2 regions of the Actinoplanes octamycinicus genome follow, and region 2 is predicted to be linked to the other one. Evidence: riboswitches for the same ligand, from Rfam matches in the RefSeq annotation. Region 2 holds a riboswitch; the other holds the start of a gene.
The links. Region 2 has a riboswitch for glycine ahead of gcvP (aminomethyl-transferring glycine dehydrogenase). Riboswitches for the same ligand answer to the same signal wherever they lie in the genome.
Positions count from the first base shown of each region.

Region 1: another riboswitch for glycine. It lies ahead of gcvT (glycine cleavage system aminomethyltransferase GcvT); the one in region 2 lies ahead of gcvP (aminomethyl-transferring glycine dehydrogenase).

Region 1 is NZ_JACHNB010000001.1:7,878,002-7,885,634, forward strand. Features, by position in the region: gene BJY16_RS35595 (nitroreductase family deazaflavin-dependent oxidoreductase) at 1-33, opposite strand, end outside; gene BJY16_RS35600 (IPT/TIG domain-containing protein) at 121-1,632, shown strand; gene BJY16_RS35605 (glycoside hydrolase family 12 protein) at 1,929-3,056, shown strand; gene BJY16_RS35610 (hypothetical protein) at 3,122-3,334, shown strand; gene BJY16_RS35615 (L-serine ammonia-lyase) at 3,321-4,610, opposite strand; gene gcvH (glycine cleavage system protein GcvH) at 4,650-5,009, opposite strand; gene gcvT (glycine cleavage system aminomethyltransferase GcvT) at 5,022-6,062, opposite strand; glycine riboswitch at 6,095-6,174, opposite strand; glycine riboswitch at 6,179-6,283, opposite strand; gene BJY16_RS35630 (MarR family winged helix-turn-helix transcriptional regulator) at 6,317-6,784, opposite strand; gene BJY16_RS35635 (MarR family winged helix-turn-helix transcriptional regulator) at 6,959-7,504, shown strand; gene BJY16_RS35640 (MDR family MFS transporter) at 7,501-7,633, shown strand, end outside.
Region 2 is NZ_JACHNB010000001.1:7,706,812-7,714,444, reverse strand. Features, by position in the region: gene BJY16_RS34845 (hypothetical protein) at 1-191, shown strand, start outside; gene BJY16_RS34840 (CbrC family protein) at 214-702, shown strand; gene BJY16_RS34835 (nucleotidyltransferase domain-containing protein) at 684-1,448, opposite strand; gene BJY16_RS34830 (nucleotidyltransferase domain-containing protein) at 1,450-2,142, opposite strand; gene mgrA (L-glyceraldehyde 3-phosphate reductase) at 2,191-3,186, opposite strand; glycine riboswitch at 3,238-3,328, shown strand; gene gcvP (aminomethyl-transferring glycine dehydrogenase) at 3,405-6,215, shown strand; gene BJY16_RS34815 (DUF5999 family protein) at 6,305-6,505, opposite strand; gene BJY16_RS34810 (chorismate-binding protein) at 6,628-7,633, shown strand, end outside.

The sequences.
Region 1 (7,633 bases), 170 kb from region 2:
GCCGACCGCCCGCCAGAACTTTCTCCAGATCACGCCGCTGAGCTTAGGGCAGGCCGGAGGCAACCGGACCACACCCGGGCACCACCGGGGCCCGCATCCGGCGGGCCGCATCGTCGTCGCATGCCCACCCCGAAGCAGGCTCTCGGCGCCGCCGCCGCCATCACCGTGGCCAGCACCGCGGCCGCCACCGTCGCCCTGACCGGTCCGCCGGTGAACGCGGCGCAGCGCACGCCGCTCGCCGCCAGCCCGTCGGCGTCCGCCTCGGTCGCGCCGAAGGTGCCCACCACGACCGCGGTCACCCCGGCCTCCGGGCCGCTCAAGGGCGGCGCCGTCATGGTCACCGGCACCGGGTTCAGCACGGTGAACCCGGCCAACCCGGCCGCGGTGAAGTTCGGCACGGTCAACGCCACCTCGTTCATCGTGGTGTCCGACACGGTGCTGACCGCGATCGCGCCGGCCGGCGCCAACGGCCCGGTCCGGATCACCGTGACGAACGCCGCCGGGGCCAGCCTCGGCACGGTCTCCTTCACCTACCGGGCCCCGCTGCGCGCCACCTTCGAGACGGTCACCGGGGCGAGGATGACCGGTGGCACGGTGGTCCCGGTGTCGGTGACCGGTGGAACCGTCGGCGCCTCGGCCAAGGAGTTCGCCGCCGAGAAGATCACCGCGAAGGTCGGTTCGGCGGCCGCCGCGGTCGCCTGGGTCGACGCCACCCATCTCACGGTGACCACCCCGGCCAGCACCAAGGCGAGCGGGCTGCCGATCACCCTGCTGCACGACGGGGTGGCCGGCGAGCCGTCGGTGGCCACGGTCGGCTACGCGCCCGGGGTCACCACGGTGGCTCCGGCGAGCATCTCCACCGCCGGCGGCACCACGGTGACCATCTCCGGCACCGGGTTCACCGAGGTGACCGCGACCGACCCGACGGCGGTCCGGTTCGGCGACGTGAACGCGACCAGCTTCAAGGTCGTCTCGGCCACCCAGATCGTCGCGGTCGCCCCGGCCGGCAAGAACGGGCCGGCCACGGTCACCGTGAAGACCGCCGGGGGCGCCGGCCGGACGGCGGTCACCTACCGGGTGCCGCTCGGCCTGGAGGTCCCGGCCGGCACGGTCGCCAAGGCCACCGGCGGCACGGTCACCCTCAAGGTCACCGGCGGCACGGCCGGGGCCACCCTGAAGGACTTCACCGCGGAGCGGATCACCGTCCGGGCCGGGACCGCCAAGCTCGCCACGACCTGGGTGGACGCCAGCCACGTGCGGGTGACGATGCCGCCGTCGAACGCCGCGACCGGCAGCGTGACCCTGCTGCACGACGAGGTGCCCGGCGCCGCGGCGGCGGTCGGCTACGTGCCGGTGGTGCAGAGCCTCTCGGCGAGCAGCGACCGGCTGGCCGGCGGCGCGAAGGTCATCGTGAAGGTGGCCGGCGGCGACGTCGCGGCGGCGAAGAACTTCAAGTTCGGCGACAAGGCGGCCACCTGCACGGCGCAGGGCAAGGGCACCGCGACCTCGTACGAATGCGTGGTCCCGGCCGCGGCCCAGGCCGGCGCGACCTGGGTGTCGTTCACCTCGAGTGCCGGCGTGGCCAGCCGGTTCACGGTTGCCGCCGGGTTCTTCTACACCGACCTGGACTGAACGGCACGCGGCGCGTCGCCGGGCCCGCCCCCGTGCCATCACCACCGGCGGGGCGCGCGGTCCCGCGCGCCCTGGCGGCTGCCCGACGTGGACGTGGAGGGCGAAAGTCTCGCCGCGCACCTGGCCGCCGCCGCACCCGCCGAGCCGCAGCTCACCACCATGAGGACCGGATCCGACCCGGTCCGCGGCGCCCGGAGCGCCGCGGACCGGAAACCTCAACTTTCGAAGTCTGTCAATGTGTTGTAACGTCCGCCGGGAGCGCTCCCACCTTCGCTCGCTCACGAAGGAGTTCCCCCATGTCCCGTTCCCTGCGCGGCCTGATCGCGGCCGCCCTGCTGGCCACCGCCGCGACCGTCGGAGTCATCGCCGCCGGTCCGGCCCAGGCCGACACCCAGATCTGCGAGCAGTACGGCTCGACCACCATCGGCGGCCGCTACGTGGTGATGAACAACCGCTGGGGCACCAGCGCCCAGCAGTGCATCAACGTCACCAGCACCGGCTTCGCCATCACCAGCCAGCAGGGCGTCGGCAGCACCAGCGGCGCCCCGGTGTCCTACCCTGCGGTCTACTACGGCTGCCACTACACCAACTGCTCGCCGGGCACCAACCTGCCGATCCAGGTCAGCCAGATCAGCAGCGCGACCAGCAGCATCAGCTACAACTACGTCTCCGGCGCCACCTACGACGCGGCCTACGACATCTGGCTCGACCCGTCGCCGAAGAAGGACGGGGTGAACGCCCAGGAGATCATGATCTGGTTCAACCGGCAGGGCTCGATCCAGCCGATCGGCTCGCGGACCGCCACCGCCACCATCGGCGGCCGCACCTGGGAAGTGTGGACCGGCAGCAACGGCTCCAACGCCGTCGTCTCGTACGTCGCGCCGTCCCCGATCACCAGCTGGAGCTTCAGCGTCCTGGACTTCATCAACGACACCAAGACGCGCAGCTCGGTCACCAACTCGTGGTACCTGACCAGCATCCAGGCCGGGTTCGAGCCGTGGATCGGCGGCACCGGCCTGGCCGTCACCAGCTTCTCCGCGTCGGTCAACGGCGGCGGCACCCCGTCCAACCCGTCCAACCCGTCGTCCCCGACGCCCGGCACCGGCACCGCGTGCCGGGTCACCTACGCCACCAACGTCTGGAACACCGGCTTCACCGCCGACGTCAAGGTGGCCAACACCGGCGGCAGCGCGATCAACGGCTGGACCCTGGGCTTCACGCTGCCCGGCGGCCAGTCGATCACCGGCTCCTGGAACGCCACGCTGAGCGGCACCTCCGGCGCGATCACCGCCCGCAACGTCAGCCACAACGGCAGCCTCCCGGCCGGCGGCAGCACGTCGTTCGGCTTCCAGGGCACCTACAGCGGCTCGTTCGCCGCCCCGTCCGCGTTCACCCTCAACGGCACCGCCTGCACCCGGGCCTGACCGCACCATGCCCCGGTCCGGCACGCTGCCGGACCGGGGTCGGCCGGGTCGCCTACAGTGGACGCATGCGCCAGGAGCTGAAGAACCTGACCTTCTCCGAGCACTCCGAGTGGTTCGGCCTGGGCCCGCTGGCGCTCGCCGTCCTGGCCGGCGTCCGCGCCTTCGCCGCCGACGAGTCGTTCGCCCGGTGGGCGTGGGGCATCATCGCCGCCGGCCTGCTGGTCGCCTGCGCCGTCTTCGTGGTCTGGGCGAGGAGGCAGCGCGTCAGCACTCGATGACGTTGACCGCGAGGCCCCCGCGCGACGTCTCCTTGTACTTGATCTTCATGTCGGCGCCGGTCTCCTTCATCGTCTTGATCACCTTGTCCAGCGAGACGTGGTGCTTCCCGTCGCCGCGCAGCGCCATCCGGGCCGCGGTGACCGCCTTGACCGCCGCCATCCCGTTCCGCTCGATGCACGGGATCTGCACCAGCCCGCCGACCGGATCGCAGGTCAGCCCGAGGTTGTGCTCCATGCCGATCTCGGCGGCGTTCTCCACCTGCTCCGGCGTCCCGCCGAGCACCTCGGCCAGGCCGGCCGCCGCCATCGCGCACGCCGAGCCGACCTCGCCCTGACAACCGACCTCGGCACCGGAGATCGACCCGTTCTCCTTGAACAGCAGCCCGATCGCGCCGGCCGTGAGCAGGAACCGGACCACGCCCTCCGGCGAGGCGCCGGGCACGAAGGCCAGGTAGTAGCTGAGCACCGCCGGGATGATCCCCGCGGCGCCGTTGGTGGGCGCGGTCACCACGCGCCCGCCGGCCGCGTTCTCCTCGTTGACCGCCATCGCGTACGCGGTGAGCCACTCCATCGCGTGCACCTCGGGGTTCCCGGCGGCGCGCAGCTGGCGCGCGGTCGCCGCGGCCCGGCGCCGCACCTTGAGGCCGCCGGGCAGCACCCCCTCGGCGTCCAGGCCCGCGGTGACGCACTCGTGCATCACCTTCCAGATGCCGAGCAGCCCGTCGTGCACCTCGTCGGGGGAGCGCCAGGCGCCCTCGTTGGCCAGCATGATCCGCGAGATCGAGAGTCCGGTGGTGCGGGTCAGGTCGAGCAGCTCCGCTCCGGAGGCGAACGGATACCGCACCTCGGTCTTGACCGGGTTCATCATCGAGGACACGACGAATCCGCCGCCGACCGAAAAGTACTTCTTGCTGAACAGCTCGGTGCCGCCGGCGTCGAGCGCCGTGAAGATCATCCCGTTGGGGTGCTCCGGCAGCGCCCGCCGCCGGTGCAGCACCAGGTCGACCTCGAGCGACCCGATCCGGCCGTCCGACGGCGGCTCCAGAGCGGTGTCCACCGTCTCCGGGTCATGCCCCATCAGCCCGAGCAGCACCGCCCGCGGCGTCCCGTGCCCGTGCCCGGTGGCGCCCAGCGACCCGAACAGCTCGGCCCGCACCCCCGCCACCCGGGCGTCGAGGTGCTCGGTGAACATCCGGGCGGCCCGCATCGGGCCGACCGTGTGCGAGCTGGACGGCCCGATCCCGATCGAGAACAGGTCAAAGACGGAGACGGCCATGACCCCGCCCATCGGCGCGCAACCCGGCGAACTGAGGCATCACGACGCCTCCCCGGCCACCAGCGCCTCGTACTCGGCGTCGGAGAGCGTCACCGGCGTCCCGCTGACCCGCAGGCGATAGAGCCACCCCTTGCCGTACGGATCGGAGTTGATCAGCGCCGGGTCGTCCACGACCGCCTGGTTGACCTCGACGATCTCGCCGTCGGCGGGCGCGTACACCTCGCTCACCGACTTGGTCGACTCGATCTCGCCGGCCGGGTCGCCGGCGCTGACCACCGTGCCGACCTCGGGCAGCTCGACGAAGACGACGTCGCCGAGCGCGTCCGCGGCGAACGAGGTGATCCCGACCGTGGCGACCTCGTCCTCGGTCAGCCATTCGTGGTCCTTGGTGAAACGCATGGTCCGGCCTCGCTATCGCTTGTAGAAGGGCAGCTTGACGACCTCGGCCGGCTCGTGCGTGCCGCGCACGTCGACGACCAGGGCGGCCCGGTCGGCGTCCTTCGCGACGTAGGCCAGCGCGATCGGGTGGCCGAGCGTCGGCGACGGCACGCCGCTGGTCACCTCGCCCACCTGGGCCCCGGTGGTCGCGTCCAGCACGGCGTGCCCGGCCCGCGGCGAGCGGCGGCCCTTGGTGACCAGCCCGACCAGCTCGGTTTCGGGTGCGACCGTGCGCAACGCCGCGGCACCCACGAAGTCCGACTTGTCCAGCGCGACCACCCGGCCCAGCCCGGCGTGGAAGGGCGTGGTGCGTACCGTCAGCTCGTGCCCGTAAAGCGGCATGCCGGCCTCCAGCCGCAGCGTGTCCCGGCAGGCCAGCCCGGCGGGCTGGGCCCCGGCGGCCGCGGCCCACTCCCAGATCGCCTCGGCGTCCGCGTTGTCGCAGTAGATCTCGAAGCCGTCCTCGCCGGTGTACCCGGTCCGGGCCAGCAGCACGTCCCGGCCGGCCAGTCGCTCCGGCTTGATCCCGTAGTACTTCAGGTCCGGGTGCTCGCCGACGATCGTGACCGCCGCAGGCCCCTGCACCGCGATCAGCGCCCGGTCGGTCTCGGTGATGGTCACCGCGAAGCCGCCGGAGTACTCGCCGAGCATGGCGAGCACGATCGGCGCGTTGGCGGCGTTCGCCACCACCAGGAAGCGCCGCTCGGCCAGCCGGTAGACGACCAGGTCGTCGAGCACGCCGCCGTTGGTGTGGCAGAGCATCGTGTACTTGGCCCGCCCCACCGCGACCGCGGACAGCCGCCCGACCAGCGCGTAATCCAGGAAGGCAGCCGCTTCCGGCCCGCTCACCTCGAGCTGTCCCATGTGGCCCAGATCGAAGAGACCAGCCGATTTCCGTACGCTGTGGTGCTCGGCGACGTCACTGCCGTACCGGAGTGGCATCTCCCATCCGGCGAACCCGGTGAACGAGGCGCCGAGGCGCTGATGAACGTGGTGAAGCGCGGTGCGTCGCAACAGGGAGGCTCCTCGGCAGTCGGCCTCCCTCGCTCTGTCATGGGGCCTGAGAGGTTCACCGCCGGGGCGGCTTGCACCTTGGGCGCAGCTCACGGGAGCTGACTTTCCAGAGTCGCCTGACCGTTGCGGTACGTGGGCCTGAGAGATTCTTGAGGGAGATTTGCTCCTTCGGCGACCCGCCCGCCGGTGACGGCAGGTGGGTGCTCTCCCGCAGCGGTGTCGCGGCGAAGTCTTCTTTTGTGCTTCGGAAGCTATCAGGCCCCGCCGGCACCATCAAGATCCACTGTCGTGTCGCCCTTCTCCCCCGCCGCGGCCAACCGGCCCAGGGCCGGCAGCGCCCGCAGGATCGTCTCGCTGTCGCCCGGGTCCAGCCGGTCGAAGAGCCGGTCCAGGGTCGCCGCGTAGTTCGCGTAGGTCCGGGCCAGCAGCTCCCGCCCCGCCGAGGTCACCTCGACCAGCACGCCGCGCCCGTCGTTCGGGTCCGGCACCCGCTGGACCAGCCCGGACTTCTCCATCCGGCCGACCAGCTGGGTCATCCCCGGCTGCGAGGCCCGGGTCAGCCGGGCCAGGTCGGTGACCCGCCCCGGCCCGGCGTCGGCGAGCCGGCGCAGCACCGAGAGCGCGATCGAGCTGGGGTTGTCCGGCCCCTCCAGCTGACGCAGGAACCGGACCAGCTGGGCCAGCACCGGCAACAGCTGTGACCCAGGACTCTCGTCGTCCATTACGTGACCTCATCATGCCGCCGGAGTGGAACCTTTCCGATCCTTTCCTACGCGCCTCCCGGATCCGCGCCCGCCTCCGCTTTAAAGATTCCCTCTGCGCAAACTTGCCGAATGGGCAAGCTTTGTCGATACTTGGCTGTAGCAAGCACTGAACCGCCCCGAGAGGTCTCTGCCATGTACGGCGCCCCGCCCGAGATCGGCCTGCGCCTGCACGATCTGCTGAAGGTCATCCGCCTGATCAAGCAGCACCGGTCAGCGGCCCAGCCGGCCATACCCATCGGCCTGCTCGGACTGCTCGCCGAGATCGACCGGCTGCCCACCGGCTGCCGGTCGCGCGACCTGGCAGCCCAGGCCGGCCTCGACCCGTCCACCGTCAGCCGGGCGGTCGCCGCCCTGGTCACCCAGGGCCTGCTGGCCCGGGAGGCCGACCCGCACGACGGGCGCGCGACGTTCCTGGTGGTCACGGCGGCCGGGCGGGCCGCGCTCGACGAGGCGTTTCAGTGGTACGGCCAGTTGCTGGCCCAGGCGATGGACGGCTGGAGCCCCGACGAGATCAGCACCCTCGACCAGGGGCTCGGCCGGTTCATCGCCGCTCTCGCCACCACCCTCGGAACCCACGAAACCACGGAGGTCGCGCCAGTGAGCGAACTCGCGAGCGCATCGGTCAGCTCAGTACAGAACTCATGGCGACGCCGGAGCGAAGCGGAGGGGGCGGCATGAGCGCACCGAGCACACCGGCGGCTGCCGCGGACAGCGAGGCGAAGTCCCATCGGCAGACCCTGGAGGCACTCTCCGGCCTGCTGCTGGTGCTCTTCGTCGCGATGCTCAGCAGCACGGTGGTCTCCACCG
Region 2 (7,633 bases):
CGGTGACCGGACGGTTCGCCGGCGGCCGCGGCGACTTCTACGGCGACGACACCCACGAGGGCAAGCCGATCAAGGCGCACTTCATCTGGTCGGACATCACCCCGACGTCGGCCCGCTGGGAGCAGGAGTTCTCCGCCGACGGCGGTCAGACCTGGGAGTCCAATTGGGTCATGGAGTTCACTCGCGTGTGAGGGGCTGTGCCAGGATCGCGCGGTGGAGCTGCCCGACTTCCCGTACCACCCGGATCCGATCGCGACCGGCGCCATCCGGCCCGAGCCGGTTCTCTGCGCCTGCTGTGGGCGGGAGCGCCCGATGACCTACGTCGGGCCGGTCTACGCCGTCGCCGATCTACGCCGCCGGCTGTGCCCATGGTGCATAGCCGACGGCAGTGCGGCGGCGAAGTTCGACGCGCAGTTCACCGACGCGGTGGGGGACCTGCCGGACGCGGTCATCCGGCGCACGCCGGGCTTCTCCGGCTGGCAGCAGGAGACCTGGTTGGCGCACTGCGGGGACGGCGCCGCGTTTCTGGGCGAGGTGGGCGCCCGGGAGATCGAGGCGCTGCCGGACGCCCGGGAGTCGCTGGTCGAGCATCTCGGGGACGAGACCCTTCTCGCCTATCTCGTCCCCGACGGCGCCATCTCGGCGTTCCTGTTCCGGTGCCGGCGCTGCCGGGCGCACCTCGCCTACGCCGACTTCTCCTGAGTCGCCAGGCGGGTGCGGACGACCAGGTCGTGCAAGGCGTCGACGGCCTCCCAGGACGGCTTGCCGGGCAGCGGCGAGCTGTCCCGGGCGGCCTCCAGCTCGGCGCGCAGCCGCGGGATGTCGGCGGTCAGCCGGTCCGCCGCGCCCGGCGGGAACGGGCCGTGCTCGGCCTCCCGCTTCGCGGTGATCAGGTCCGGCACGTAGTCGATGCCGGCGCCCAGGATCCGCAGGTCGGTCTCCAGCCGCCCGGTGCGCATCAGGTGGATGCCGGTGAGCAGCACCCGCAGCGTGTAGAGGGCCGGCTTGAGCTCGCCGTTCTTGGCGTAGAGCTTCTCCTGGCTGTGCGAGAAGCCCAGGTAGTGATAGGCGTGGTTGCGGGTGATCAGCCCGGGGGCCAGCGCGACCAGCTCGGCGTGCAGCGGCGAGGTGAGCACCACCAGCGGCGACAGCAGCTGCTCCAGGACGTAGCCGTTGCGGCTCGTCAGCAGCTTGGCGAACTTCAGCAGGTCGTGCGAGACCACGTCCAGCTCGACACCGTCCCGGACGCCGCCGCGCTGCAGCGTGTCCGGGCCGGTGCGCAGCCCGACCACCTCGGCCGCCGGCAGCACGTGCGCGCCGCGCAGGTCGAGGTCGGAGTCGACCGAGGCGAACCCGTACAGGTGCGCCCCGCTCACCGTGCAGAAGATCAGGGGATAGGGCAGCTGCCGGGCCGCGTCCGCCGCCCACTCCGGCACTTCGGTGGTCATCTCAACCCCTCTTCCCGTACGCCAGGAGCCCGCGTTCCCGGATCCCTCGCAGCAGCTCGTCGACCCGGCCCCGGTCCGGACGCTCCGGCAGTGTCGTGGCCGCCGCGGCCTCGTCCAGCTCCCCGAGCAGCGTCGCGGCCCAGGCCGTCACGTCCTCCCACGGCACCAGCCCCTGCTTGATCGCGAGCAGCCGGTCCCGCAGGTGCCGCACGTCGACCAGCACCTCCCCGGTACGCAGCACGTGCGCCCCGGCCATCAGCAGCCGGATCATGTGCATCGCCTGCTTGTGGTTGGTCTCCCCGGTCCGCGCCCGGCGCGCCGCGACCCGGTCGAGCTGGTCCCGCGCGTAGTTGCCGTAGGTCTCGGCGACCCGCCGGGACAGGAACGCGGTCCGGACGCCGCGCAGTTCCTCGCCGTCCGGCGTGATCCGCTCGACGATCGGCGACCAGAGCACTTCGAGCACCGTCGGGTTGGCCTGCAGGGCGAGCGTGCAGAACCGCTCGACCTCCCAGGAGAACTGCTCCTCGGCCGGCCCGTCGAGGTGCGTCGGCGGCTTGTCCAGCCGCCAGAAGTCCCGGGTCGGCGCGGCGTAGACGCCGCGCCGGTCGTGGTCGCTGTCCGGCCCGTCCAGGCCGTAGGCCCGGGACCCGACCACCACGCCCAGGATCGTGTGCTTCTCGACCAGCCCGCTCATGCCCGCGAACGGTAGTCATCCCGGTCGCGGGCACGCACCGGATTTAGCTCAGAGGTCGAGCACGGTGCCGTCGATGGCGTCCAGCTCGTCCTGGGTCAGCGACAGGTTGTCCAGGGCGGCGATGTTGTTCTCCAGCTGCTGGACGCTGGACGCGCCGATGATCAGGCTGGTCATCCGCGGGTCGCGCAGCGCCCAGGCGAGGGCCAGCTGGGCCAGGGACTGCCCGCGCGACTTGGCGATGTCGTTGAGCGCGTGCAGCCGGCCGAGCGTCTTGGCGTCCAGGGCCTCCTCGTTGAGGAAGACGCTGGTCCGGATCCGCGAGTCGTCCGGGATGCCGTTGAGGTACCGGTCGGTGAGCAGGCCCTGCTGCAGCGGGCTGAACGCGATGCAGCCCGCGCCGGCCTCCTCCAGGGTGTCGAGCAGGTTGTCGTGCTCGATCCAGCGGTTCAGGATCGAGTACGACGGCTGGTGGATCAGCAGCGGCGTGCCCAGCTCGCGCAGGATCGCGGCGGCCTGCGCGGTCTGCTCCGACTTGTAGTTGCTCAGGCCGACGTAGAGCGCTTTCCCGGACCGCACGAGGTGGTCCAGCGCGCCCATCGTCTCCTCGAGCGGGGTGTCCGGGTCGGGCCGGTGGTGGTAGAAGATGTCGACGTAGTCGACGCCGAGCCGCTTCAGCGACTGGTCCAGCGAGCTGACCAGGTATTTCCGCGAGCCGAAGTCGCCGTAGGGGCCGTCCCACATGGTGTAGCCGGCCTTGCTGGAGATGATCAGCTCGTCGCGGTGGTGCTTCAGGTCACCGGCCAGGATCCGCCCGAAGTTGGTCTCCGCGCTGCCGGGCGGCGGCCCGTAGTTGTTGGCCAGGTCGAAGTGGGTGACCCCGAGGTCGAAGGCGCGGCGGACGATGTCGCGCTGGCGGTCGGCGGGCCGGGTGTCGCCGAAGTTGTGCCACAGGCCCAGCGAGATGGCGGGCAGCTGGAGCCCGCTGCGCCCGGCGCGGCGGTAGGTCATGGACTCGTAACGATCATGAGCAGCGGAATACGTCACACGCCCAGCCTAGGCATTCCGATCATGACCGGTCGCACTGGTAGGTTGGGTGCCAGCCGCGCGGGAGAGACCTGCACATCCAGGCGCCGAAGGGGCAACTCCTCCCCGGAATCTCTACAGGCAAACGGACCGCGCGGGCAGGCGACTCTGAAGTGCCCCGATGTGGGTATGACAGAGGGGGAGGGCGTTGTCAGCCTTCTCGAACCTGGGAGTCGCCCATGACCTCGTCATTCACCCACCGCCACATCGGCCCGCAGGCCGATGAGCAGGCGGAGATGCTCAAGGCGGTCGGGTACGAGTCGCTCGATCAGCTGATGGACGCCGCGATCCCGGAGTCGATCCGGTTCCACGGCTCCCTCGACCTGCCGGCCGGCATCGGCGAGGAGGAGACGATCGCCGAGCTGCGCGCCATCGCGGCGCGCAACACCCTGGTCACCCCGATGATCGGTCTCGGCTACTACGGCACCCACACGCCCGCGGTGATCAAGCGGAACGTGCTGGAGAACCCGGCGTGGTACACGGCCTACACGCCGTACCAGCCGGAGATCAGCCAGGGCCGCCTGGAGGCCCTGCTGAACTTCCAGACCATGGTGACCGACCTCACCGGGCTCACCACGGCGAACGCGTCGATGCTCGACGAGGCCACCGCGGTCGCGGAGGCCATGACGCTCGCGCGCCGCGCGTCCAAGGTCAAGAGTTCGGTGTACGCGGTGGACGCCGACACCTTCCCGCAGACTCTGGCCGTGCTGCGCACCCGGGCCGAACCGCTGGGCATCGAGGTCAAGCTGGTCGACCTGGACCGCGACGAGGAGCTGCCCGAGGAGTTCTTCGGCCTGCACCTGCAGTACCCGGGCGCGTCCGGCGCGGTCCGCGACCACGCCGCCCTGGTCGAGGCCGCGCACGCCAAGGGTGCCCTGGTCACGGTCGCCGCCGACCTGCTGGCGCTGACGCTGCTGCGGGCGCCGGGCGAGATCGGGGCGGACATCGCGGCCGGTACGACGCAGCGCTTCGGCGTACCTCTCGGTTTCGGTGGCCCGCACGCCGGCTACCTGGCGGTGCGCAGCGGTCTGGAGCGCAGCCTGCCCGGCCGCCTGGTCGGGGTGTCCAAGGACGCCGACGGCGCGCCCGCCTACCGGCTCGCGCTGCAGACCCGCGAGCAGCACATCCGCCGGGAGAAGGCGACCAGCAACATCTGCACCGCGCAGGTCCTGCTGGCCGTGATGGCCAGCATGTACGCGGTCTACCACGGCCCGGCCGGCCTGCGCGCCATCGCCAAGCGGACGCACGACCACGCGTTGACCCTGGCCGGCAGCCTCACCGCGGCCGGCGTCGAGGTCGCCCACCAGGCGTTCTTCGACACCGTCACGGCCGTCGTGCCGGGCCGCGCCGAGCAGATCGTGGCGGCCGCCGCGGCGAACGGCGTGGACCTGCGCCTGGTCGACGCCGACCGGGTGTCGATCTCCACCGACGAGACCACCACGGCGGCGCACGTCGAGACCGTCCTGGCGGCGTTCGGGGCCACCGTCGCCGAGCCGGCCACCTGCGGCGCCAAGCCGCTCGCCCGGACCAGCGACTACCTGCACCACCCGGTGTTCAACACCCACCACTCCGAGACGAGCATGCTGCGCTACCTGCGCAAGCTCTCCGACCGGGACTACGCCCTGGACCGCGGCATGATCCCGCTGGGCTCGTGCACGATGAAGCTGAACGCCACCACCGAGATGGAGGCGGTCACCTGGCCGGAGTTCGCGAACATCCACCCGTTCGCCCCGGCGTCGCAGACCGAGGGGTACGAGCACCTGGTCGCCCAGCTGGAGGGCTGGCTCGCCGAGATCACCGGGTACGACGCGGTCAGCGTCCAGCCGAACGCCGGCTCCCAGGGCGAGCTGGCCGGCCTGCTCGCGATCCGCAGCTACCACCGCGCGCGCGGGGACGTGCACCGCGACGTCTGCCTGATCCCGTCGTCGGCGCACGGCACGAACGCGGCCAGCGCCGTCATGGCCGGGATGCGGGTCGTCGTGGTCGCCTGCGACGAGAACGGCAACGTCGACCTGACCGACCTGGCCGCCAAGATCGAGAAGCACCGGGACGCGCTGGCCGCGATCATGGTGACCTACCCGTCCACCCACGGCGTCTACGAGACCGGCATCGCCGAGCTGTGCGAGCGGGTCCACGAGGCCGGCGGCCAGGTCTACGTCGACGGGGCGAACCTGAACGCCCTGGTCGGTTTCGCCAAGCCGGGCAAGTTCGGCGCGGACGTCTCGCACCTGAACCTGCACAAGACGTTCTGCATCCCGCACGGCGGCGGTGGCCCCGGCGTCGGCCCGGTCGCGGTCCGCGCCCACCTCGCCGACTTCCTGCCCGGCAACCCCCTGGAGGCCGGCGACCACCACGCCGTCTCGGCCGCCGCGCACGGCTCGGCCGGCATCCTGCCGATCTCCTGGGCGTACGTGCGGATGATGGGCCCGGACGGGCTGGCCCACGCCACCGCCACCGCGGTGCTCGCCGCCAACTACGTGGCCGCCCGGCTGCGCGAGCACTACCCGGTGCTCTACGCGGGCGAGCACGGCCTGGTGGCGCACGAGTGCATCCTGGATCTGCGGCCGATCACCAAGGCCACCGGCGTCTCCGTGGACGACGTGGCGAAACGGCTGATCGACTACGGCTTCCACGCGCCGACCATGTCGTTCCCGGTGGCGGGCACCCTGATGGTGGAGCCGACCGAGAGCGAGGACCTCGCCGAGCTGGACCGGTTCTGCGACGCGATGATCGCGATCAAGGGCGAGATCGACCAGGTCGCCGCGGGCACCTGGCCCAAGGACGACAACCCGCTGGCGAACGCGCCGCACACCGCCTCGGCGGTCACCGCGGACGAGTGGTCGCACCCGTACCCGCGGTCGGTGGCCGGCTTCCCGGAGGGCGTCGACCGGACGGCGAAGTACTGGCCGCCGGTGCGCCGCATCGACGGGGCTTACGGGGACCGGAACCTGGTCTGCTCCTGCCCCTCGCCGGAAGCCTTCGAGAGCTGACATCGGTCATCTCGCGCAGGTCGCGGTCCACGGATCGCGGCCTGCGCCGTCTCTGTCCAGCCGGGCGTTCGTTTTGTTACTCTGAGTAATTACGCTGCGAGGGCGTGGACCGCCGGACCGCGGTGCGGCTCGATGGTCGTGCCGTCCGGCAGGAGCTCGCCGGTGTCCTCGAAAACGATGACGCCGTTGCAGAGCAGGCTCCAGCCCTGTTCGCAGAAGGTCGCCACGGTCTTGGCGGCTTCGCGATCGATGGCATCGGCTGGAGGGCAGGGGATTCGGTGCTGGCACATCTTGGGTTTACTCCGGTCGGGGGCTGTGTGAAGGCTCACAAAGTCGGGCTCGAACGTTACCTCAGATCGAACGAGAACGGTTCACTGCGGTGACGGCATCGGCCCGCGGTTCCGCCGTATCGATGGTCCACGCCCAGGGGTCTGTCGACCACTCTCCGGCACCTCCTCCCGGTGCTCCGCCGGCGGCTCCGACCGCCTGCCATGCCCGTCACCATGCGTTACGTGTCTTCCGGTGGCACCGGGGTGATTCCGGTGACCCTGCCGAGCTTCTGACCGGGTTCCTCGCCGCCAACGGACTAGCGGTGCGAAACCTCGGCCGTTCGGCTGACAAATCTCGGCCGGATGGCCATTCCGATATCTGTGGAGCGTCGCTCTACGTGTCCGCGGATGCCGGATGCGTGATGATCAACGCCACTCCTGGCGGCCCCACTCCGGTCCCCGTCGTCCCCGACGTGTACGCCGTCGTCTGGGTACACGCCGACCGGGGTGCCCCCGGTTCACCCCAGCATGGAACCGGCTGGCAACTCGGCCCGTGGCGGGCCAGCTGGACGCCGGACGAGCACGCCGGGGCGATTGACCAGGTCCGCGCGGCGATCGGGCGGGGCGACGTGTACCAGGTCAACGTCGTCGGGCACGCGGCTGCTCCGTACGTCGGAAATCCGACCGCGGCCCTGCGGCGCGTCGCGGCCCTGCCCGGCGCGCGATACGGCGGGGTCCTGGCCGACCCGGAAGGGCGGTGGGCGCTCGCCACCGCCTCGCCGGAGACCCTCGTCGAGGTCCGCGACGGCCGGGTGCTGACCCGGCCGATCAAGGGCACCCGGCCGGCCACCGAGGCGGGCCGCCGGGAACTGCTCGCCTCCGCCAAGGAACGCGCCGAGCACGTCATGATCGTCGACCTGGAGCGCAACGACCTGGCCCGGCTGCCCGGCACCGGCCCGGTGCGCGTCGACGAACTGTTCGCGGTCCGCCAGTGGTGTGGTCTGTGGCAGGCCGAATCGGTCGTCTCCGCGGCCCTCGACGGCGACGTCGGGCTCGCCGACCTGCTCCGCGCGGTCTGCCCAGGTGGCAGCGTCACCGGAGCGCCCAAGCTCGCCGCGCTCGACCAGATCGCCGCCCTGGAGCCGGTGG